DNA from 4 places in the Aliivibrio sp. 1S128 genome. Region 4 is predicted to be linked to each of the others. Evidence: predicted binding sites of a transcription regulator. Region 4 holds the regulator's gene; each other region holds the start of a gene.
The links. Region 4 encodes CRP, which controls carbon source genes, mostly activating them, when cyclic AMP is high. Its sites were predicted from a motif close to TGTGANNNNNNTCACA; they were not measured.
Positions count from the first base shown of each region.

Region 1: the regulator CRP is predicted to act here: its motif matches at 4,122-4,137, upstream of nagE (N-acetylglucosamine-specific PTS transporter subunit IIBC).
Region 2: the regulator CRP is predicted to act here: its motif matches at 3,002-3,017, upstream of cdd (cytidine deaminase).
Region 3: the regulator CRP is predicted to act here: its motif matches at 2,965-2,980, upstream of A6E03_RS15215 (NupC/NupG family nucleoside CNT transporter).

Region 1 is NZ_MAJV01000111.1:48,688-54,736, reverse strand. Features, by position in the region: gene fcrX (ferric iron uptake transcriptional regulator FcrX) at 137-580, shown strand; gene glnS (glutamine--tRNA ligase) at 666-2,324, opposite strand; gene nagE (N-acetylglucosamine-specific PTS transporter subunit IIBC) at 2,494-3,984, opposite strand; gene nagA (N-acetylglucosamine-6-phosphate deacetylase) at 4,385-5,521, shown strand; gene A6E03_RS15885 (ROK family protein) at 5,523-6,049, shown strand, end outside.
Region 2 is NZ_MAJV01000058.1:285,453-291,501, forward strand. Features, by position in the region: gene A6E03_RS20250 (hypothetical protein) at 238-525, opposite strand; gene sbcB (exodeoxyribonuclease I) at 528-1,952, shown strand; gene A6E03_RS09065 (CidA/LrgA family protein) at 1,949-2,299, shown strand; gene A6E03_RS09070 (CidB/LrgB family autolysis modulator) at 2,299-2,973, shown strand; gene cdd (cytidine deaminase) at 3,124-4,032, shown strand; gene A6E03_RS09080 (amidase family protein) at 4,109-5,272, opposite strand; gene purT (formate-dependent phosphoribosylglycinamide formyltransferase) at 5,488-6,049, shown strand, end outside.
Region 3 is NZ_MAJV01000109.1:44,000-50,048, reverse strand. Features, by position in the region: gene deoC (deoxyribose-phosphate aldolase) at 80-856, opposite strand; gene A6E03_RS15220 (XapX domain-containing protein) at 1,133-1,303, opposite strand; gene A6E03_RS15215 (NupC/NupG family nucleoside CNT transporter) at 1,575-2,831, opposite strand; gene A6E03_RS15210 (TatD family hydrolase) at 3,031-3,807, opposite strand; gene prfC (peptide chain release factor 3) at 4,036-5,616, opposite strand; gene rimI (ribosomal protein S18-alanine N-acetyltransferase) at 5,701-6,049, opposite strand, start outside.
Region 4 is NZ_MAJV01000003.1:278,965-285,013, forward strand. Features, by position in the region: gene cytR (DNA-binding transcriptional regulator CytR) at 1-594, shown strand, start outside; gene A6E03_RS03095 (SPOR domain-containing protein) at 775-1,350, shown strand; gene hslV (ATP-dependent protease subunit HslV) at 1,532-2,056, shown strand; gene hslU (HslU--HslV peptidase ATPase subunit) at 2,079-3,413, shown strand; gene A6E03_RS03110 (OsmC family protein) at 3,530-3,931, opposite strand; gene crp (cAMP-activated global transcriptional regulator CRP) at 4,178-4,810, shown strand; gene A6E03_RS03120 (DUF1338 domain-containing protein) at 4,881-5,675, opposite strand; gene astD (succinylglutamate-semialdehyde dehydrogenase) at 5,688-6,049, opposite strand, start outside.

The DNA.
Region 1 (6,049 bases), on a different contig from region 4:
CTTAACATAAGATCAACATCTATTTTTTTGTAAGAGATCGTACAGATAGGGTATCAACTAGATTGAATGTTCCCTATAATTAAGTTATTAAAACTGCACAAAAAATCGATGCAGAATGTCAATACAGGAAAAGTCGATGTCAGATAACAACCAAGCACTAAAAAAAGCCGGTTTAAAAGTTACTCTTCCGCGTTTGAAGATTTTAGAAGTACTTCAACAACCAGATTGCCAACACATCAGTGCAGAAGATTTATATAAAAAATTAATCGATATTGGTGAAGAGATTGGTCTTGCTACCGTATACCGCGTATTAAACCAATTTGATGATGCCGGCATTGTGACCCGTCACCATTTTGAAGGTGGTAAATCTGTTTTTGAACTAGCAACTCAACACCACCATGATCACCTTGTGTGCTTAGATTGCGGTAAAGTTATCGAATTCTCTGATGAAATGATTGAAGAACGTCAACGAGATATCGCTAAAAAATACAATGTTCGACTTACTAACCACAGTTTATATCTATACGGCCACTGTATTACTAATGACTGCATTGATAATGATGATGCTCATAACGGTTAATCATCAATTTAACAGATTTTAGTCATAAAAAAACCAGCATTTCTGCTGGTTTTTTATTATCAATTCAGTAAATACTTAGTCTGGATTAACCTTCCCAAGTATCACGTAAACCTACTGTACGGTTGAATACAAGAGCTTCTGGTGTAGAGTCTTTGTTATCAATACAGAAATAGCCTGTACGTTCAAATTGATAGCCTGCTTCAACTTCTGCTGTTGCTAAACTTGGTTCTACAAAACCATTTTTAACAACCAACGACTCAGGGTTAATACTCTCTGAGAAATCCTCTAAAGTAGCAGGATTTGGCACTGTGAATAGACGATCATACAAACGAATTTCCGCTGGTACCGCTTTATCTGCTGATACCCAGTGAATAACACCTTTAACTTTACGGCCATCTGCTGGGTTCTTACCTAACGTTTCTGCATCATAGCTACAGAAAATAGTCGTAATGTTACCTGCTTCGTCTTTTTCAATTCGATTTGCTTGAATAACATAAGCACCACGTAAACGTACTTCTTTACCAAGAACTAAACGTTTGTATTTCTTGTTTGCTTCTTCACGGAAATCATCTTGCTCGATATAAACTTCACGAGTAAATGGTACTTCGCGCGTGCCCATTTCAGGCTTGTTAGGATGATTTGCAACGTTTAACGTTTCTACCTTACCTTCTTCGTAGTTTTCAATCACTACTTTTACAGGCTCAAGTACAGCCATCGCACGAGGTGCATTCTCATTCAGATCATCACGAATACATGATTCTAATGAACCAAATTCAATCATGTTTTCTTGTTTAGTTACACCAATACGTTTACAGAATTCACGAATAGAGCCAGCAGTAAAACCGCGACGACGTAAACCAGAAACAGTAGGCATACGTGGATCATCCCAACCATTTACTAACTTCTCAGTCACAAGTTCATTCAGCTTACGCTTAGACATAATCGTATATTCTAAGTTTAGGCGGCTGAATTCATACTGATGTGGTTGGCAGTCAATCGTAATATTTTCTAATACCCAATCGTACAAACGACGGTTATCTTGGAATTCTAGCGTACAAATTGAATGTGTAATGCCTTCAAGCGCATCCGAGATACAGTGAGTAAAATCGTACATTGGGTAAATGCACCACTTATCACCAGTTTGGTGATGAGAAGCAAAACGAATACGATAAATAACTGGATCACGCATAACGATAAATGAAGAAGCCATATCAATCTTTGCACGTAAGCAAATAGTGCCTTCTTTAAATTTACCATCGCGCATTTGTTCAAATAGCGCAAGGTTATCTTCGACACTACGATCGCGGTATGGGCTATTTTTACCTGGCTCTTTAAGAGAACCACGGTATTCACGGATTTGATCAGACGTTAGCTCATCAACATAAGCCAAGCCCTTCTCAATCAATTCAACCGCGTAACCATACAACTGATCGAAATAGTTTGAAGAATAATGAATATCACCACTCCAATCAAAACCTAACCATTTAACGTCATTTTTGATTGATTCAACGTATTCAATATCTTCTTTTTCAGGGTTAGTATCATCAAAACGTAGATTACACTGTCCCTGGTAATCTTGAGCAATACCAAAATTCAAACAGATAGATTTTGCGTGACCGATATGCAGATAACCGTTTGGCTCTGGCGGGAAACGAGTATGGACACTGGAATGTTTACCTGACTTTAGGTCTTCATCAATAATTTGACGGATAAAGTTGGTAGGACGAGTTTCAGTTTCACTCATCTAAAGCACCTCATTGGTATTAAGAGAAAGAACAGATTGTTCATATCTCCCTATGATCCACAATTATGGGGCAATACTCAATATATAGAATCAAATAGTTGCTTTATTTCCATAAAAAAAGCCGCTCTAATTAGAGCGGCTTATTAAATCGAGTTAATTTACTCAATAATTATGGTAATGCAACTGCTGTTAGGTCTTCCGACGCTGGGATTTTTTTCATTTCGCCAGCAACGATTTCAGCAAGAGGACCTAGAATAACTTGAACATTGTTTGAACCAAGTTTAACTACACCCATTGCACCAAGGCCTTTAAGTTGCTTCTCACTAATTACGCTAGTGTCTTTAAGAGTTAAGCGTAAACGAGTAATACAAGCATCGATATTTTCGATATTTTCATGACCACCAAGCGCTTTAAGATACTGCTTAGCTAGTTCACTTGTTTCTTTAGAACCACGGATTGAGCTTTCTTCTTCATCATCTTCTTCACGGCCTGGAGTCTTAAGATTAAACTTAATGATTACAGCGCGGAATACGAAGTAGTAAATTGCGAAGAATACGATACCTTGGATAATTAGCATGTACCAGTTAACTGCTAGTGGGTTACGGCTAGAAAGAACCATATCAACTAGACCAGCAGAGAAACCGAAACCTGCAATCCATTGCATAGATGCTGCGATGAATACAGAGATACCCGTTAATGCCGCGTGAACTACATACAATGCAGGAGCAAGGAACATGAATGAGAATTCTAGTGGTTCTGTCACACCTGTAAAGAATGATGCGAAACCTGCAGCGATCATAATAGACGCTACTTTTTCTTTATTCTCAACTTTTGCAGTGTGGTAGATAGCTAGTGCTGCACCTGGTAGACCAAACATCATGATTGGGAAGAAACCAGCTTGGTACATACCTGTAACACCTACAGTTGCAGTACCTTCAGCGATAGACTTAGCGCCACCTAGGAAGTTAGGGATGTCGTTAATACCAGCAACGTCAAACCAGAACACAGAGTTAAGTGCATGGTGAAGACCTACAGGAATAAGTAGACGGTTGAAGAATGCATAAATACCAGCACCAACAGAACCCATACCTTGGATTGATTCACCAAAGTGTACAAGGCCACCGTAAATAGCAGGCCAAACGTACATAAGAATGAAGGCAATTAAGATACCCGCAAATGACGTTAAGATAGGAACAAGACGTTTACCAGAGAAGAATGCAAGTGTTTTATGCAATTCAACAGCAGAGAAACGGTTGTAGATTTCAGCAGATACGATACCAACTAAAATACCAACAAATTGGTTGTTGATCTTACCAAAAGCCGCAGGTACAGCTGCAGGATCAATACCTTGAATCTGAGCTACTGCGCCTGGAGAAAGAAGATTAGTTACAACAAGGAAACCAACAAAACCAGAAAGTGCCGCTGCACCATCTTTATCTTTAGACATACCATAAGCAACACCAATTGCGAATAGTACAGACATGTTATCAATGATAGACGCACCAGCTTTGATTAAAAACGCTGCTAATGCACTATTACCGCCCCAAGCTACCGGGTCAATCCAGTAACCAATACCCATTAAAATTGCTGCTGCAGGTAATGTAGCAACTGGTACCATCAGTGCTTTACCTACTTTTTGAAAATATCCTAAAATATTCACCTTTAGATTCCCCCTATAAGGATTTTAGATTTTTTTGAATAGCTTAATTTGTCCGTTATAAACTTATTTCGCTACTCGTTATTAACAGGGTCAGTGTAAGGGATTAATTTCGCCCCGCAAATTAAAAGCGAGCTAATTGTGATCATTATCACCTGCGGAGGGAATATTTAAGGTATTTTGCTAGCGAGATCATAAAACTTATTTTATCATTCGAAAGAATAAAACATACGGAATAAAATTTGGTCTATAAAAGACCAAACTTTGTCATTACTGAACGTAACATTTAGGTAACTGAGTGTACCGCTCAGTAAGCAGTTCTATTTTTACTTGCTTAAAAATTTAAACGAAAAAAAGTTTACACTTTTTTCGTATCATAAATTATAACTAAAGGATTCAAGCTATGTATGCACTAACTAACTGTAAGGTTTATACTGGTAACGATGTTCTTGTTAACCATTCTGTCATCATTAATGGAACAGAAATCGAAGCCGTTTGCCCAACATCAGAATTACCCGATGGTATTGAATTAAAGGATTTAGATGGTGCCATTCTAAGCCCTGGTTTTATCGACCTTCAATTAAATGGCTGTGGCGGTGTGATGCTAAATGATGAAATCACTGCAGAAACAATGCAGATCATGCATGAAGCGAACTTAAAATCAGGCTGTACTAGTTTCTTACCTACACTAATTACCTCTTCAGACCAAGATATGCGAACTTCGATTGAAGCTGCTCGTGAATATCACAATAAATATCAAAACCAATCTTTAGGTCTACACCTTGAAGGTCCATACCTAAACGTAATGAAAAAAGGCATTCATAGCGTTGACCATATCCGTCATTCAGACTCTGATATGATCCAATTAATGTGTGATAACGCGGATTTAATTGCAAAAGTAACTCTTGCTCCAGAGCAAAATGATCCAGAACACATCGAACGTTTATGTAAAGCAGGTATTGTTGTATCAATTGGCCACACTAATGCTACGTATGCAGAAGCTCGCCAAGGTTTTGAATCAGGTATCACTTTCGCAACTCATCTATTTAACGCGATGACGCCTATGGTTGGTCGTGAACCTGGTGTTGTTGGTGCTATCTATGATACACCAGAAGTTTATGCTGGCATCATCGCTGATGGTTTCCATGTAGACTATGCAAATATCCGAATTGCGCACAAAATAAAGAAAGAAAAGCTAGTATTAGTGACCGATGCCACAGCTCCTGCAGGTGCTGACATGGAATACTTTATTTTTGTTGGTAAGAAAGTATATTACAAGGAAGGTAAATGTGTTGATGAGAATGGCACATTAGGCGGCTCAGCTCTGACTATGATTGAAGCAGTTCAGAATACAGTTGAGCACGTTGGAATCGCTTTAGACGAAGCACTACGTATGGCTACGTTATATCCAGCTCAAGCAATTGGCGTGGATAATAAACTTGGCCGAATTAAAAAGAACATGGTTGCTAACCTTGCTATTTTTGATCGTGACTTTAATGTAAAAGCGACTGTTGTTAACGGACAATACGAGCAAAGTTAATATGACTGACGGACAAATTGGTAATGTAGATCTAGTAAAACAATTAAACAGTGCGGCTGTTTATCGTTTAATCGACCAAAAAGGACCGATATCTCGAATTCAAATCGCAGATGTTAGTCAACTTGCCCCAGCAAGTGTTACCAAAATAACCCGTCAATTATTGGAGCGCGGCTTAATTAAAGAAGTCGCGCAACAAGCGTCAACTGGTGGACGAAGAGCGATCTCTTTGACCACCGAAACGGAACCTTTTCACTCTATCGCAGTGCGTTTAGGCCGTGATTATATCCAGTTAAGTCTTTTTGACCTTTCCACAAAAGAATTAGCCAGTGAATATCAAGAATTTCATTATAGTAATCAAGAACACCTTTTAGATGGCTTAAATAAATTACTCCAAAATTTCATCACTCAAAATCAAGATACCATTAAGCAATTAATTGCTATCGGCATCACCCTTCCTGGTCTAGTTAACCCAGAGACCGGCGTTGTAGAGTACATGCCAAATACCGATATAGATAAATTGGCACTAGC
Region 2 (6,049 bases), on a different contig from region 4:
TATCACTTGATTTCGCTTTAATTTTTTATTCCGAACCAAGTTCTTGTTCAAAAAGAATATAGGTGATGATTAACAAAATAGACACTTTTAGATTTCAATTTGTTTCTGATTTTCATTTTTAAGACACCATTCCAAAAGCTGTAACACTGATTTATCTTGAAATTACAGATATTTGACTAAATTCATCCAAAATTCCAACTCAATAAAATAACCGCTAATAATTTGAGCTGGATTCTTCTATCTCATACCTAGTATCAACTTTTCTGCATAGCACTCATAAGACATAACACCAAGCGCTGAAATTCCTGTAGATAACGAGCGTCTAAAGTCATGCGTTCGCCAATACTCACGCTTTAACATCGCACGTAAATGACGAATGTATTTGTTCGTGGTCAATATGCTCGTTAAGCAAAGATCATCACTCAATAAAGACCCTTCTAATTTTTCTTCCTCTTCTGTTTCTAATGCCTTGCGATTATGTGATAGATCTCTGATAATTAATGTATTGCTATTAATTGGACACACTTATGCCGCAGGATAACGCACCAAGTTTCTTCTTTTTCGATTATGAGACATGGGGAACTAGCCCATCTCTCGATCGCCCATGCCAATTCGCAGGGGTTCGTACCGATGAAGATTTCAATATCATTGGTGAGCCATTAGTTATTTACTGCCGCCCTCCAATTGATTACTTACCTTCTCCTGAAGCGTGTTTAATTACGGGTATCACACCACAAACTGCGGTAAATAAAGGCTTGTCTGAGCCTGAGTTCATTACTCAAATCCATAAGGAATTATCACAGCCAAATACGTGTTCATTAGGCTACAACAACATTCGTTTTGATGATGAAGTTTCTCGCTACACCTTATACCGTAACTTCTTTGAACCGTATGGTTGGAGCTGGCAAAATGGTAATTCACGTTGGGATCTACTTGATGTGATGCGTGCCGTTTATGCGCTACGTCCTGAAGGCATTCAATGGCCAAAAGACGAAGAAGGTAAACCAAGCTTTAGATTAGAAAAACTCTCTCAAGAAAATGGCATTGAACATGAAAATGCCCACGATGCGATGGCCGATGTTATTGCCACCATCGAGTTAGCTAAAGTGGTTAAAAAAGCACAACCTAAAATGTTTAACTACCTGCTTTCTATGCGTCATAAAAAGAAAGCGGCAACGTTAATCGATATCGTTGAAATGACACCGTTAATGCACGTATCTGGTATGTTTGGCGTAGATAGAGGCAATATCAGTTGGATTGTGCCTGTTGCTTGGCACCCAACGAACAACAACGCGGTCATTACGATTGATTTAGCGTTAGACCCAAGTGTGTTCCTAGAATTAGATGCAGAGCAACTACATCAACGCATGTATACCAAGCGTGCTGATCTTGCGCCTGATGAATTGCCTGTTCCTGTTAAACTCGTGCATTTAAACAAGTGCCCTATTCTTGCGCCGGCAAAAACGCTGACGGCTGAGAATGCTGAAAACCTAAATGTAGACAGAGCGGCCTGTTTAAAAAATCTTAAAGTGATCCGTGATAATCCTGAGATCAGACAGAAGCTGATTGCTTTGTACAGCATTGAACCAAATTATGAAAAGTCGACTAATGTAGATACCCTTCTATACGATGGTTTCTTCTCTCATGCTGATAAAACAGCGATTGATATGATCCGTCAATCGACACCTGAGCAGCTAATCGACTTTGAACCAAATGTCAGTGACCCACGAATTAAACCATTACTGTTCCGTTATCGTGCGCGTAATTTCCCGCATACGCTTAATGAATCAGAACAGCTAAAGTGGCAATCACACTTACAAGATTATTTCCAAACTCATTTACCTGAATATGAATCAAACTTTGAAAATCTATACCTTGAATCTGAAGGCAATGAGAAAAAGACTGCGATTCTTCGCGCCGTTTATAATTACGTACAACAGTTAGTATCATGATTAAATATATTTATTCTTTCGCTTGGATTTTTGCTTCCTTATTTGCGGGTAACGGACTTCAATTGTGGCTGAACATTTCGGTTCCCGGCAGTATTATTGGAATGCTTATTCTATTTACTGCAATGGTAATTGGCGTATGCAAGCCTGATTGGACAGCAACTGGCTGTCAGTTTTTTATGCGCAATATGCTGATCTTATTTATCCCTATTTCAGTTGGGTTAATGACGCATTTTGATTTACTGCTTGATAACGCCATACCTATTATTGTGAGTACCGCGGGGGGGTCGCTATTAGTATTAGTGTGCCTGTCATTATTTATCGATCGTCTTGATAGAGGTAATAAATAATGTGGGTTATTTTAACGGTCGTTGTTTTTTATTCAGCCCGTTGGTTTGCAAAACGCTTTCCTCATCCGCTTAATAATCCATTATTATTGAGTGTTTTTATTGTCATTCCTATTTTGATGGTATTAAAGGTTCCCTATGAAACTTACTATGCAGATAATGCATTTTTAAGTTATTTACTGCAGCCTGCTGTTGTTGCTTTAGCTTATCCATTGTATGAACAATTGCCCCATATACGTGCTAACTGGAAGATTATTTTATTAGCTTGTAGTGTTGGATCTTTGTTCTCTATGTTATCTGGCGCATTCTTAGCGGTGTGGATGGGCGCTGATATGCAGCTCGTTGCTAGTATTTTACCAAAATCAGTAACCACACCTATTGCGATGGCGATTTCATCACAACTTGAAGGTGAAGCGGCTATAGCGGCTATCTTGGTATTATTAGCAGGGTTAATGGGGGCTATTTTCGCTTACCCTATTTATAACCTGTTAGGGATAAAGAGCTCATTAGCGCGAGGTTTAGCAATGGGTAATGTTTCTCATGCGTTAGGTACAGCACAAGCGGCTGAAGTGAACCCTCAAGATGCGGCATTTAGTTCATTAGCCCTCGTGATTTGTGGAATTATTACGTCTTTAGTTGCTCCTGTGATTTATTCGCTAATGCTATTGATGTACTAATCATTGGATAAAAGAACACCAAATACGGTGTGACATCTCTCTCAATGATGTAATTAATGTAAAATTGCATCATTGAGTGTGAACTTGATCTATGTTTCGTTTCTAATTCCCTCTAAAATGATCCCATAATATTTAAAAAGGATCATATAGATGACCACCCTACATAAAGACTCTCTGCAACAACGCTTAGAAGAAGCGATGAAAACACTTCCTTCTTCATTGCTATCTGCTATTGCTCCTTTAATTAATGAGCAATTTACTGGTGTCATTACTAAAGAACAGTTTCTGTCTTTACTTTCTCAAAGTGAATTAAGCGATAAAGAATTAAGATTGGCGCTTTTACCTTTAGCTGCTGCATTTTCTGTTGCCCCAATTTCTAACTTCTATGTTGGCGCAATCGCGCGCGGTGTTTCTGGTGATTTATATTTTGGTGCGAACATGGAATTCAGCAATGTTCAGCTAGGCCAAACTATCCATGCAGAACAATCTGCCATCAGTCACGCTTGGATCCACGGTGAAACAGGCATTTTAGACATCACTATTAATTTCAGTCCTTGTGGTCACTGTCGTCAATTTATGAATGAATTAACGACCGCTGATAGTTTGATGGTTCAACTGCCTGATCGTGATGAAAAATCGCTACAAGAGTATTTACCAGAATCTTTCGGCCCTAAAGATCTAGGCATTGAAGGCGGCTTACTTGCGAAGGTGTCTCATGAGCTGACTTTTGAATCTAACTCGCCATTACTAATCACGGCGTTCGAGGCGGCAAATCGCAGTCACGCTCCTTATTCTAAAAACTTTAGTGGTGTTGCGTTAGAAATGAATAACGGCAATATTTACTCAGGTATGTATGCTGAAAACGCAGCATTCAATCCTAGTTTACCACCGCTACAAGTGGCTCTAGTACACGCAAATATGTCTCGTGAAGCGTTATCTGAGATAAAAAAAGCGGCATTGATTGAAGATCATAAAGGGGCGATTAGTCATTTAGCGATTACAACATGTACGCTAAAAGATCTAAGCCCTAATATGGTATTAGAATACGTTTCTTTGTAATGAAGAATAAATAGAGGAGGCCATGCCCTCCTCTATTTTTTATTTCAGGTTTACTTACCTATCGAGTTCAATAGATCTATTGATTACTCTTCCAACGAATAGCGGCATCAATAAGCTGTCTGTCCATTCCTTTTTGGCCAATTAATGAAATTCCCCACGGTGAATTATTTACTGAAAACCATGGAAGATGTAATTGTGGTAAATCAGCTAAACTGGCCAACGATGTATATTTCAATATTTGAGTATTAAGCTTATACAGCTGTTCATCTGATGCCGTTCTTGGCGGTGCAGTATTCGCCGTTGTTGGCATTAATATTAATGTCTTTTCGTCTAAAATCGATTCTAAAACCGATTTAACTAACTCTCTTTGCTCTAAAGCGATACGCTCATCTTTATATTTTAATGAAGCAAGCCACTTCATTTGCATCTTAATTTCATCACTAACAACTGAATTATTCTTTTCAATCCAAAGCTCGATATTTCGCAGCCCTCTTGTTGCAGAGATAACTTTAAAACTCTCAGCGGCCTTTGTGGTAATGATCTTACTGATCGCTTTACTGCGAACCACATTATAGGGAGATGACGTAAGCAATTTTTCTAATTTTTCTTTTGCTTCATCAGGAACATCAAGAAATAAGCTGTCTAATACCACAATACGATCAATCATCACTAATGGTGACATTGGCGTTAGTGTTGCTGCTACTTTTCTTATGTCTGATAAATTTTTTGCAACCCACCCAAGTGACGTATCTTCTTTTGCTATGCTATCAATTCCATTCATATTGACGCCGCAAGTCGACGATTTAAACCCATACAAACCAGCATATAACGCGGGGATCCGAACGCCACCATTTAAATCAGTTCCTAAACCAATATCAGCAAACCCATTTGCAACCGCCGCTACAGCACCGCAAGAAGAACCGCCTATAAATCGCCCTTCACTATTTGGATTTAAAATGGCTTCGTAATGGGCATTATTACCGTGCAAGCCAAAACCAAACTCATCCATCTGAGTTTTTCCGACAAATATCGCCCCTTTCTTTAATATCAGATCGACAACTGGCGCATTCGCTTTCGCTGCTTTTTGTTGAGATAGCCAGGTTGGATTTCCTAATCCATTCGGAGTGTCTTTTATATTAATGCAGTCACTTACAACGAATTTCTTATTTTCTAAAAGACCATAAAACGCCCATTGTTGTGTCTCTCCAGAATGAGGTACACAAATGGTTTGATCATCCATAATTCAATGCCACTACTTTATTAAAAAAATAGCATAACAGCCGTGAGATTGAATACAAACGAACACATTCACACTGCCTATAATTTGGTTGGCAGTGTGATATAGATACCATATTTATAAACTTGAAAGTAAGATAAAACCAAAAGCAAACGTTTGCGTATTGGCTGAATTTTAGTATTATAGCGCCATATTTCACGATTACATGAGAATTTATTATGTTTGGTACTGCTCTATCTTCTTCTGCAACAAAAGTATTATTGCTTGGCTCTGGCGAACTTGGTAAAGAAGTGGCAATTGAATGTCAGCGTCTTGGTATAGAAGTCATTGCGGTTGACCGCTATTTAAACGCCCCTGCAATGCAAGTCGCTCATCGTAGTTATGCTATTGATATGTTAGACGCTGACGCACTAGAAGAAATCATCAAAAAAGAGCAACCAGATTATGTCGTGCCTGAAATTGAAGCCATTGCGACAGATAAATTGGTTGAGTTAGAGAAGCAAGGTCTTAATGTCGTCCCTACCGCTAATGCGACAAAGCTCACCATGAACCGTGAAGGCATTCGTCGTTTAGCCGCTGAAGAATTAAAATTGCCGACTTCACCTTATCGTTTTGTCGATACTTATGATGAGTTAGTTGAAGCCGTTAAATTTGTTGGAATGCCTTGTGTGATTAAGCCTGTGATGAGTTCATCAGGTAAAGGCCAAAGTGTGATTAAAACCGAAGCAGATATCAAAAACTCATGGGATTATGCGCAAGACGGTGGCCGTACCGGTGCTG
Region 3 (6,049 bases), on a different contig from region 4:
AGTAGGGTTGAGGTAGGTGAGACGGTAATGCCTCACCTAAGTCGATTTATTTTTTAGCTATAAATCAAGTAACGAGAAACTAGTAAGCTGATGGGTCAGCTGTTTCTTCTGTTACTTCTAATGTATTTAAAAGATTAGTTAGTAAGCTTGATGCACCAAAGCGGTAGTGCATGTTATCAGCCCAATCGCCACCTAAAATATCATCAGCCATTGCTAGGTATGCTTGTGCATCTTCAGCAGTACGAACGCCGCCAGCAGGCTTAAAGCCAACTGTTTTAGCTACGCCCATATCACGAATTACTTCTAGCATCATGCGTGCGTATTCTGGTGTTGCGTTAACTGGCACTTTACCAGTAGAGGTTTTAATAAAGTCAGCGCCAGCTTCAATACAGATTTGAGACGCTTTCTTAATAAGAGCTTCTTCTTTTAACTCACCAGTTTCAATAATAACTTTAAGCAGAATGTCGCCACACGCTTCTTTACATTGCTTAACCAGTTCAAAACCTACGGTTTCGTCACCAGCAATCAATGCACGGTATGGGAATACCACATCAACTTCATCAGCGCCGTAAGCGACAGCTGCTTTAGTTTCTGCAACAGCGATAGCAATATCGTCGTTACCATGTGGGAAGTTAGTTACTGTTGCAATGCGTACTTCTGGTGTGCCTTGCTCGCGCAGCGTTTTCTTAGCGATAGGAACGAAACGTGGGTAAATACAAACTGCTGCTGTATTACCTACTGCTGTTTTCGCGTTCTTACATAACGCAATCACAACTTCATCTGTGTCGTTATCGTTAAGAGTCGTTAAATCCATTAATTTTAATGCACGTAGTGCCGCTGCTTTTAAATCGCTCATTGTTATCTCCAAAATAGAATAAATTCTTTGATAGTTTTGCTGTTCATGTATTAAGTTCAACAGCAAATGAGCGGACTTGATTCCCTGAAGACTTGAGTGAAATTACACCCAATCAATATCCATTTTGCCGCCAGTACTTACTTCATACGATGAAAAAGTACCGCTATTCTGTTTGCCTCATATTTCATTATGAGACACCGTTGAAACATGCTTTATTTTACCAACACTTCTTCTGAGGCACTAGTGAAACCATGTTTCCATATAAAGACACTGGGATTATGAAAAGAAACGTTCAATAATCCATTGATAACCCACGGCTCCAAGATAAACACCGACGATCCCCATAACACCAGATAATACTGGAGGTGCTGGAATTGGTAATTTAATTGCTGAAAAAACAACACCAACAATCAAACCAGCTAAGACTGATAACAAAACTTCATTCAACATAATTCACTCTCAAGTTACTTATCGTGTATACATTAAATGTAGTTTAATTTTCAAAACCTAGTTGCCTTTCTCTTTGCTATGATTCGTATTGTATCAAGATTAATTCATCTCACTGTTTCTATCTGGTAACGCAATCGGTTTGCATCTCACTCTTTTTACATAAAAAATGGAAATAATTATTTATTCATCAAAACGTTATCTTTCTATAGACATAAAAAAACCCGCAATAAATGCGGGTTTTTTTAGCGTCTAATTTACTCTATAACGATTATAGAGATAAGAATAGACCTGCGATTGTTGCTGACATTAAGTTAGATAATGTACCAGCAGCAACGGCTTTCATACCCATCTTAGCGATGTCATGACGACGTTCAGGAGCAAGGCTACCTAAACCACCAAGTAGTATTGCTACAGAAGAAAGGTTAGCAAAACCACATAGTGCGAATGAAATGATTGCTTTCGTTTTATCAGAAAGAACAACTTCAGCGCCTTCAGCTAGGTATGGTGCAAAGTTTAAGTAAGCAACGAATTCGTTAACTACTAATTTTTGACCCAAGAAAGAACCTGCAATTGTCGCTTCTTCCCACGGCACACCGATTAGGAAAGCAACTGGAGCGAATACGTAACCAAGAATAAGCTCTAGCGTAATTTCTGGCATACCGAACCAACCACCAACACCACCTAAGATACCGTTGATTAGTGCGATTAGACCGATGAAAGCAAGAAGCATTGCACCTACGTTTAACGCAAGTTGCATACCTGTTGCAGCACCTGCAGCAGCAGCATCGATTACGTTAGCTGGTTTGTCATCGCCTTTGTTATCAAGTGCGTCAAATTGGTCAACTGGAGTTTCTGTTTCTGGTTTAAGAATTTTAGCAAATAAAAGACCACCAGGAGCTGCCATGAATGAAGCTGCGATTAGGTATTCTAGAGGCACGCCCATAGACGCATAACCCGCAAGTACACCACCAGCAACAGAAGCTAGACCACCACACATAACAGCAAACAATTCTGATTGAGTCATTTTTGGAATGAATGGACGAACAACTAGAGGTGCTTCTGTTTGACCAACGAAAATATTCGCTGTAGCAGAAAGAGATTCCGCACGAGAAGTACCAAGTGCTTTTTGAAGAGCACCACCTAAGAAGTTAATCACAATTTGCATGATACCAAGGTAATAAAGTACCGCAGTTAATGATGCAAAGAATACGATTACAGGAAGTACGCGCAGTGCGAATACGAAACCGCCACCACCAAATACTTCAAACATTTTATTCGAGACTAAGCCACCGAATAAGAATTCGATACCAGTGTTACCATAGTTGATTACATTCGCAACCGCTTCAGATGCACCTAAAAGTACATCACGACCCACAGGTACGTATAGTATAAATGCACCTAGAATAAATTGAATGGCAAAAGCGCCACCGACAGTACGTAGATTGATTGCTTTGCGGTTATCAGATAGAAGTACTGCAAAAGCAAGCAGTGCTACAATCCCAACCAAGCTCATTAACAGGCTCATAGTTAAAAGTTTCCCTAAAATTGATTGTTGGCGTGTTTCAAATTAGCGGGGGCGATTATACTCACTGAACCACTAATAAAGTAATGCCGTTGTCACATATTCTGTCAACGTACATCATACATTCATTCATTAGTGTGATCTTTATCACTAAGGGGTATCTAAAGATTCATCAATTACATCTAAAGAAATGACTGGCAACTCAAATACCGAACAAATGATTAGTATTTCTATAAACAGCATTTGCAATCGTTTTCCTTGACTCTTTTCTCAACAAAATCAAACATTCTAGAATATGTCGTACTTTATCTGGCGAGTTAGGTACCCCCTGAAAACCAGATAATGGCATGTCAGGAGCGTCTGTTTCTAATAATAAACGATCTAAAGAAAGCTCAGAAATTGTGCGTTTTGTTTTAATCGCTCGCTCATAGCTAATCACACCACCGACACCAATATAGAAGCCCAAATTAATAAATTGATTCGCTTGTTGTAAGCTGCCACTAAACCCATGGATAACCCCGCCTTTCTCTGGTTTTATTTCTCGCAGTACTTTTAAAACATGATCGTGACTTTTTCGGCTGTGTACAATTAAGGGAAGTTGGTGGGTTTTGGCTAATAAGCATTGCTCTCGAAATACATGTATTTGGATATCGCGATTACATTCAGGATCCCAAAAATCTAACCCGCACTCTCCAATAGCAATACGAGCCTGAGCTTGAACTTTAAATTTGTCTTTCAGGCGTTCAATTTCATGTTCATAATCAGAAGATATAAATAACGGGTGAATACCCAGCGCATAATACACCCCTTCATTTCTCTCAGCGAGTTCGCTTACCTTGTCCCAATTTAATTGATTAACACTGGGCACAATAAACTTGGTTACACCACTCTCCTGGGCTTTATTAAGATAATACGTTTCACTTTCTGAAAAAGGAGAAAAATCTAAGTGACAATGGGTATCTATCAATTTAAATGACATCACTCTTCTTCTTTCTTATATGGCACACAACTGCGTTTATTTTCAGGTGTTAAACCAAGAGACAAGCACCATACATCATACTTTTTAATCCATTGTTTAATTATCTTCCACATTAAAGCTTCCCCTATCACGGATATATCGAATTTAATAATCAGAACAAGTATAAACAATAGATACAAAAACGGAGTCCGTTAAGACTCCGTTTAGATTTATTAGCAATAGAACAAATTAATGCTCTCGTGTTGCTCTGAATTGAACTTCAGGGAAACGCTCTACTGCTAAATTCAAATTAACCATAGTAGGCGCGATATACGTTAAGTTATTGCCCCCATCTAATGCTAGGTTAGCTTGGCTCTTACGCTGGAAGTCATCCATGATTTTACCATCAGTACATTCAACCCAACGAGCGGTTGCAACACTGATACCTTCATAAATAGCTTCTACGTTATATTCTGATTTCAGACGAGAAACAACCACATCAAACTGAAGAACACCAACCGCACCAACGATAAGATCGTTATTTTGTAACGGACGGAAAACCTGAACCGCACCTTCTTCAGAAAGTTGGACAAGACCTTTCAATAGTTGTTTTTGCTTCAACGGATCTTTTAGACGAATACGACGGAATAATTCAGGTGCAAAGTTTGGAATACCTGAGAACTTCAAGTTTTCACCTTGCGTGAAGGTATCACCTATTTGAATCGTGCCGTGGTTATGCAAACCAATGATGTCACCCGCATAGGCTGTTTCAGCACGAGAACGATCACCCGCCATAAAGGTTACCGCATCAGAAATACTGACGTTTTTACCTGTACGAACATGGTTCATTTTCATACTTTGGGTATAAGTACCCGATACAATACGCATGAAGGCAATACGGTCACGGTGCTTAGGATCCATGTTTGCTTGGATCTTAAATACAAATCCTGAGAATTTTTCTTCAGTAGCTTCAACTGCACGTTCTACTGCTTCACGCGTTTGTGGTGCAGGAGCCCATTCAGTCAAACCTTCAAGCATATGGTCAACACCAAAGTTACCTAGTGCCGTACCAAAGTAGACTGGTGTTAGCTCTCCTTTAAGAAATAACTCTAAATCAAACTCGTGCGCAGCGCCAATAACCAATTCAAGCTCTTCACGAACACTGCTCGCAAGTTCGTTACCGATAGCAACATCAAGCTCTGGGTTATCAAGACCTTTGATCGTGCGTACTTCTTGGATCTCATGGCCATGACCAGATTGATACAAGATCGTTTCATCACGGTGAATATGATAAACACCTTTAAACTCTTTACCACAACCGATAGGCCATGAAATAGGAGCACAAGCCATACCTAGCTCGCTTTCTACTTCGTCAAGCACTTCCATTGGGTCTCGTACTTCACGGTCCATTTTGTTCATGAAGGTTACGATTGGCGTATCACGTAAACGCGTTACTTCCATCAATTTACGAGTACGATCTTCGACACCTTTCGCGGCATCGATAACCATTAGACATGAATCTACCGCAGTTAAAGTACGGTAGGTATCTTCCGAGAAATCTTCGTGTCCAGGAGTATCAAGAAGGTTAACTAGGCAACCGTTAAATGGAAATTGCATTACTGACGTAGTTACCGAGATACCACGTTCTTTTTCCATTTCCATCCAGTCTGATTTTGCGTGCTGGTTTGAACCACGACCTTTTACCGTACCCGCTTTTTGAATCGCGTTTCCGAATAATAATACTTTTTCAGTAATGGTTGTTTTACCCGCATCCGGGTGAGAAATGATGGCAAACGTTCTACGTTTACCCACTTCTTGTAAAAAAGACATAAGCGTTGATAATCCTGTAAGATTTCAGAAAGGATGTAATTAGGCGAGATTATACTCAAAGACGTTGATTATCTAAAGCGCCGATTAAAAGAATATATAACTCATGATAATGGCGTCTTCTTTACCATTAGCTGTTGGGTAGTAATCGTGGCGTCGAGTAACTTCATTAAACCCTTCAGATTCATACAAAGAGATCGCTTTAACATTACTTTCACGCACCTCAAGCCAAGCAGAATCAGCACTTTGTTCCATACACATATCAATAAAAAACTCAGTCAATTTACGACCAAACCCTTTTCTTTGATACGCAGGATCAATAGCAACATTAAGTAACGTCACTTCACCGACAACATTCTGCGCATAAAAATAACCAACAACTTGATCATTTTCTAGCATTACTCGATGTTGTGCACAACGACTATTTAAGTCTCGG
Region 4 (6,049 bases):
CCTCCTCTTGTCATGGCGTGTGAATATGCGCCAGAATTAGAACTTCCAACCGTTCATATCGATAATCTAACGGCAGCATTTGAAGCCGTAAACTACCTAACCAAATTAGGCCACAATAGAATCGCTGAATTATCTGGTCCAGAAGACTCCGCACTGTGCCAATTTAGACATCAAGGCTACCAACAAGCACTGCGTCGTGCAGGTATCACAATGAATACCTCGTATGTGCATTACGGTAACTTTACTTTTGAAGCAGGTGCGGCAGCCATCGCCCAACTGCTTTCTCTTGCTTCTCCACCAACCGCGGTCTTCTGTCATAATGACGTAATGGCGATTGGTGCAATTCAGAAAGCCAAGCAAATGGGGTTTCGCATTCCTCAAGATATTTCAATTATGGGCTTTGATGATATTGAGTTCTCTCAATATTGTGATCCCCCTTTAACGACTATATCTCAACCTCGTTATGAGATTGGCCGCCAATCGATGATAATGCTTTTAGATTTATTAAAGGGTCATGATGTACGTTCAGGCTCTCGTCTACTTGAATCTTCTTTAGTGCTTAGAGCGAGTACGGCACCCCCAAAAAGCCGTTAACGTAAAGACAAGAATTAATAAGAAGAAAAAGAATAAAACACTAAAGTCACTACTATCAATAGAACTATTTGTTCAAATAGTGACTTTTTACGTACTTTTTTACACAAGTGCTGGTATGCATTCATACAACTGATTACCATGACGTATTCTCTCTGTAATTCTGTATAAAGTAAAAGTATTGTGGCCAATAAAGATTATGTAAAACGTGGACGCTCTCCTAAGAAAGCGACAAAGAAACCAGCCAAGAAAAAAGGGGCTAAACAACCTGCATCGAGTGGATCAACTCCATGGAAAGCGGTTGCTGTTGCTACTCTATTAGTCGCGGTGTTTGGTTATGCCCTTTACTTTCTAAATGACTCTCCTACACCAGAAACTAAATCAACGGTGACCGAAGTTATTCCAGTTAAAGCTAAAAAGAAATCTAACACGGAAGAGATCCCTCCAATGCCAGAAGAGCAATGGAGTTATATGGATGAACTGCCAAATAAAGAAATTGAAGTTAAACAAAAAGAACTGAAAGTTTCTGAAATCCCTTACATCATGCAATGTGGCGCTTATAAAAATCGCTCACAAGCCGAAGAACGTAAAATGAACATCGCGTTCCAAGGACTAACCTCTACAGTTAGACATGCAGAAGGCAGTAGCTGGTTTAAAGTGGTTTTAGGTCCGTATAAATTTAAGCGTGATGCTGAAAAAGATCGCCATAAATTACAACGAGCTAAAATAGAGCCATGCGCTATCTGGAAAGATCAGTAGCCCTCAGCATAAAAAGTCGTAATAACATCACACATTTCCCAAAAGGAGCACATCAAGTGCTCCTTTTTCTATTCTCCTCATCTTGAAAACCAACATCATCCCCCCCATTACAATAGTAATAATCATAAAGATTAATGTAAGAGTCTCACTAAATTACATCATCGAATAAGAGGTTTTACTCGTGACTACAATAGTTTCTGTACGCCGTGAAGGCAAAGTCGTGGTTGCTGGCGATGGCCAAGCATCTCAAGGTGATATGATCGCAAAAGGTAACGTAAAAAAAGTACGTCGCCTTTACAATGATTCCGTTTTAGTTGGCTTTGCTGGTAGCACTGCTGATGCATTCATTCTGTTTGACCTGTGTGAACGAAAGCTAGAAATGCACCAAGGTAATTTGACTAAAGCTGCCGTTGAACTCGCTAAAGAATGGCGTAGTGACCGAGCCTTACGCCGCCTTGAAGCGATGTTAATCGTTGCAGATAAAACAACGTCTCTAATCATCAGCGGTACGGGTGATTTAATCAATGCGGATAATGACCTTCTTACCATTGGTTCTGGTGGTTATTTTGCTCGCTCTGCAGCGACTGCATTACTAGAAAACACTGATTTAGATGCACGTGAAATTGCCACAAAAGCATTGACGATTGCGGGCGATATTGATGTCTACACTAACCATAATCATACCATTGAAGAACTGAACGTTTAACGATAAATAATAAGGAATACCCATGTCTGAGATGACTCCTCGTGAAATCGTACACGAACTAGATAGCCATATTATTGGTCAAGATAAAGCAAAACGTTCAGTGGCAATCGCACTGCGTAACCGCTGGCGTCGTATGCAACTTAACCCTGAGTTGCGTGCTGAAGTAACCCCAAAAAATATTTTAATGATCGGACCAACGGGTGTTGGTAAAACCGAAATTGCCCGTCGTTTAGCTAAATTAGCAAACGCGCCTTTCATAAAAGTAGAAGCCACAAAATTCACCGAAGTGGGTTACGTAGGCAAAGAAGTCGACAGCATTATTCGTGACTTAACTGACGTGGCAATAAAAATGACACATCAGCAAGCGGTAGAAAAAGTAAAATTCCGTGCTGAAGAACAAGCTGAAGATCGTATTCTCGATATTTTATTACCACCGGCTCGTGATGCATGGGGTAAAAATGAAGAAAGCGATAATGACTCAGGCACTCGCCAATCTTTCCGTAAAAAATTACGTGAAGGTAAGCTAGATGACAAAGAAATCGAAGTGGATGTTGCGGCTCCTCAAGTTGGCGTAGAAATCATGGCTCCTCCTGGTATGGAAGAGATGACAAACCAACTTCAAGGTATGTTCCAAAATCTATCTGGTGGTGAAACAACTAAAAAGCGTAAGATGAAAATTAAAGATGCGCTTAAAGCCCTATCTGAAGAAGAAGGCGCTAAATTAGTTAACCCTGAAGAATTAAAAGAACAAGCGATTTTCAACGTAGAAAACCACGGTATCGTCTTTATTGATGAGATAGATAAAATCTGTAAAGGGTCTAACTCCCAGTCTGGTGACGTATCTCGTGAAGGTGTGCAACGTGACCTACTTCCATTAGTTGAAGGCAGCACAGTAAGCACTAAGCACGGTATGGTAAAAACAGATCACATGTTATTTATCACTTCAGGTGCATTCCAAATGGCTAAGCCATCGGACCTTATCCCTGAACTACAAGGTCGCTTACCAATTCGTGTTGAACTTGAAGCATTAACTGCGAATGATTTTAAACGTATTCTTACCGAACCAAATGCATCGTTAACAGAGCAATACATCGCTTTATTAGCAACAGAAAATGTTAATCTTGAGTTTACTGAAGATGGCATTACTCGTATTGCAGAATCCGCATTCCAAGTAAATGAAAGCACAGAAAACATTGGCGCACGTCGTCTGCACACCGTGATGGAACGCCTAATGGAAGAGATCTCTTATGACGCATCCGAAAAAGATGGCGAGAGCCTAACGGTAGATGCCGCTTACGTAACATCTCGCTTAGGTGATCTGATTGCTAATGAAGATCTAAGTCGTTTCATTCTATAATTGACGACGAATACTAATTCCAGTAATTATCTGTTCATTATTACTGGTTAAACAATAGTTAAAAATAAAGCCTCATACATCAAAATGTATGAGGCTTTTTCTTTGGAAAAAATAATCTAAGCAATCACTTCCCAAGAATGTGTCATCTCAATGCCTTCACCTAGCATTAAACACACAGAACAATATTTCTGTAATGAATCAGCAGTGACTCGCTCAACCACCTTAGGATCGAGATTATCTCCACTCACTTCAAAGTGAATGTTAATATGAGTAAACAACTTCGGCGCGGTTTCACGACGATCACTTGATAGCTTTGCAACGCAACCAAGTACGGCTTGATTTGCTGATTTTAGACCATCAACAACATCAACAGAACTGCATCCACCGGCAGCCATTAACACTAATTCCATTGGGCTTGGTGCTTTTTCTCCACCATTACCATCCATTACAACAGAGTGACCAGATTGAGATTGACCTAAGAAAGTAAATCCATCAATCCATTTAACTTCAGCGTTCATAAAAGCCTCTTTACTACATAAAAGGAAAACTCGTGATCCATTTCACGAAACTGTGCCCTTGGTCGCACATTTCATACGATCAAAGTCAAGAAATCAACGGCGAAACAGGGTATGATTTTATCAATTATCCCAACGAACATGCAGCCTTGTTCCGATAACCATATTGTATAGGCCAAACTGATATTTGGCTCAGTTATTTTAAAATGGACATCGCCTACTTGGCAAACGCAGAGGAAGTATAAAAGTATGGTTCTAGGTAAACCTCAGACAGACCCAACATTAGAGTGGTTCTTATCTCATTGTCACATTCATAAGTACCCATCAAAAAGTACTTTGATTCACGCGGGTGAAAAAGCTGAGACTCTTTACTACATCGTAAAAGGTTCTGTTGCTGTACTAATTAAAGATGAAGAAGGAAAGGAAATGATCCTTTCTTACCTAAACCAAGGTGACTTCATTGGTGAACTTGGCTTGTTTGAAGAAGGTCAAGAACGTTCAGCATGGGTTCGTGCAAAAAGCCCTTGTGAAGTTGCTGAGATTTCATTTAAGAAATTCCGTCAACTTATCCAAGTAAATCCAGATATTCTGATGCGTCTTTCTGCTCAAATGGCAACTCGTCTACAAATCACTAGCCAAAAAGTGGGTGATTTAGCATTCTTAGACGTTACAGGCCGTATCGCTCAGACTCTACTGAATCTAGCTAAACAACCAGATGCGATGACTCACCCAGATGGCATGCAAATTAAGATCACTCGTCAAGAGATCGGTCAAATTGTAGGTTGTTCACGTGAAACTGTTGGCCGTATCTTGAAGATGCTTGAAGAGCAAAACTTGATCTCTGCACACGGTAAAACAATTGTAGTTTACGGTACTCGTTAATTTAACGCTTATCTTAAACGAATAAAAACGCAGCCCTTGAGCTGCGTTTTTTTATGCCTAAATTTTAGAATTAACTGTCTGTGCTTTCAAAAATTTTATCAGCAGATGCAGCGACAAATCCTGTATATATCTTCCCACTTGGCAACGTATATCGCTTAGCAAACTCATAAAATCCACCAGGAATTTCAAACTCACCCTCCGTAAAATTCACTTTCACTTTATCCGCCATTGTTGATGACTGTTCTAAGTAAACCTCAGGAGAGCCTTTCACTTCACCACCCACTTCGTTCATTGCAAAACCTGCATCACGTAAGTGTTGGTTCACATCAACCACTTCAGAGAACGCTTCAAGCTGATTAACGTAAACCGTAAAGTGATTAGCGCCATAACCATGAGCCGCTAACCAAGAAGCGTACTCACTTTCCTTCGCTAATACTTGATAGTCTTCGAAACTTAATGTCCAAGGCCTACCGGAAGAAAGAAAATCACTGGTGGCAAAATAGTGGGCTGGTACTTGTTCAACCAAGCCATGAATAATGTCCTGTATTTCAGGTGATAACTCTTCTACTAATAATTCACTAATAAAAACGAGTGGCGCATTAGGATCTGGGTGCTCAAAATGCTGCGCTTTCAGTTTTTTAGCTTCAAAGTCATAAATCTCACACGCTTTATAGCCTATTGCTAAAAATGGTGCAGCAAGAGTCTGTAATCCAACTTTAGGTAAATTAAACGTACGTAGCGCAATATGATCGTTAATCAGTTCATCGTTATTAGACAGTAATTGATGCACCTTCCCAGCAGATGGGGATAAGCGCGCAATATAATCTTTCCACAATGACGAAAATAAAGAATTTACATTATTCATGTTTATCGCCTCTTATAGAGTTAAACCCGGAGAGAGTTGTGCAGGTATTTCACATGCATCGCCTTCCATTGATGCCATTGGATATGCACAGTAATCCGCTGCGTAATACGCACTTGGTTTCATATTGCCAGAGGCACCCGGACCACCAAATGGCGCGTCACCACTTGCTCCCGTCAATTGACGGTTACGATTTACAATACCAGCACGAATATGCTCTACAAAATATTCCCACTCACTGTCATCCGTGGAAACAAGGCCTGCCGATAATCCATAACAAGTGTCATTAGCAAGCTTTACGGCTTCTTCTAATGTCTCGTAACGCACCACTTGCAGTAATGGTCCAAAGTATTCTTCATCTGGTAATTCAGCAACGT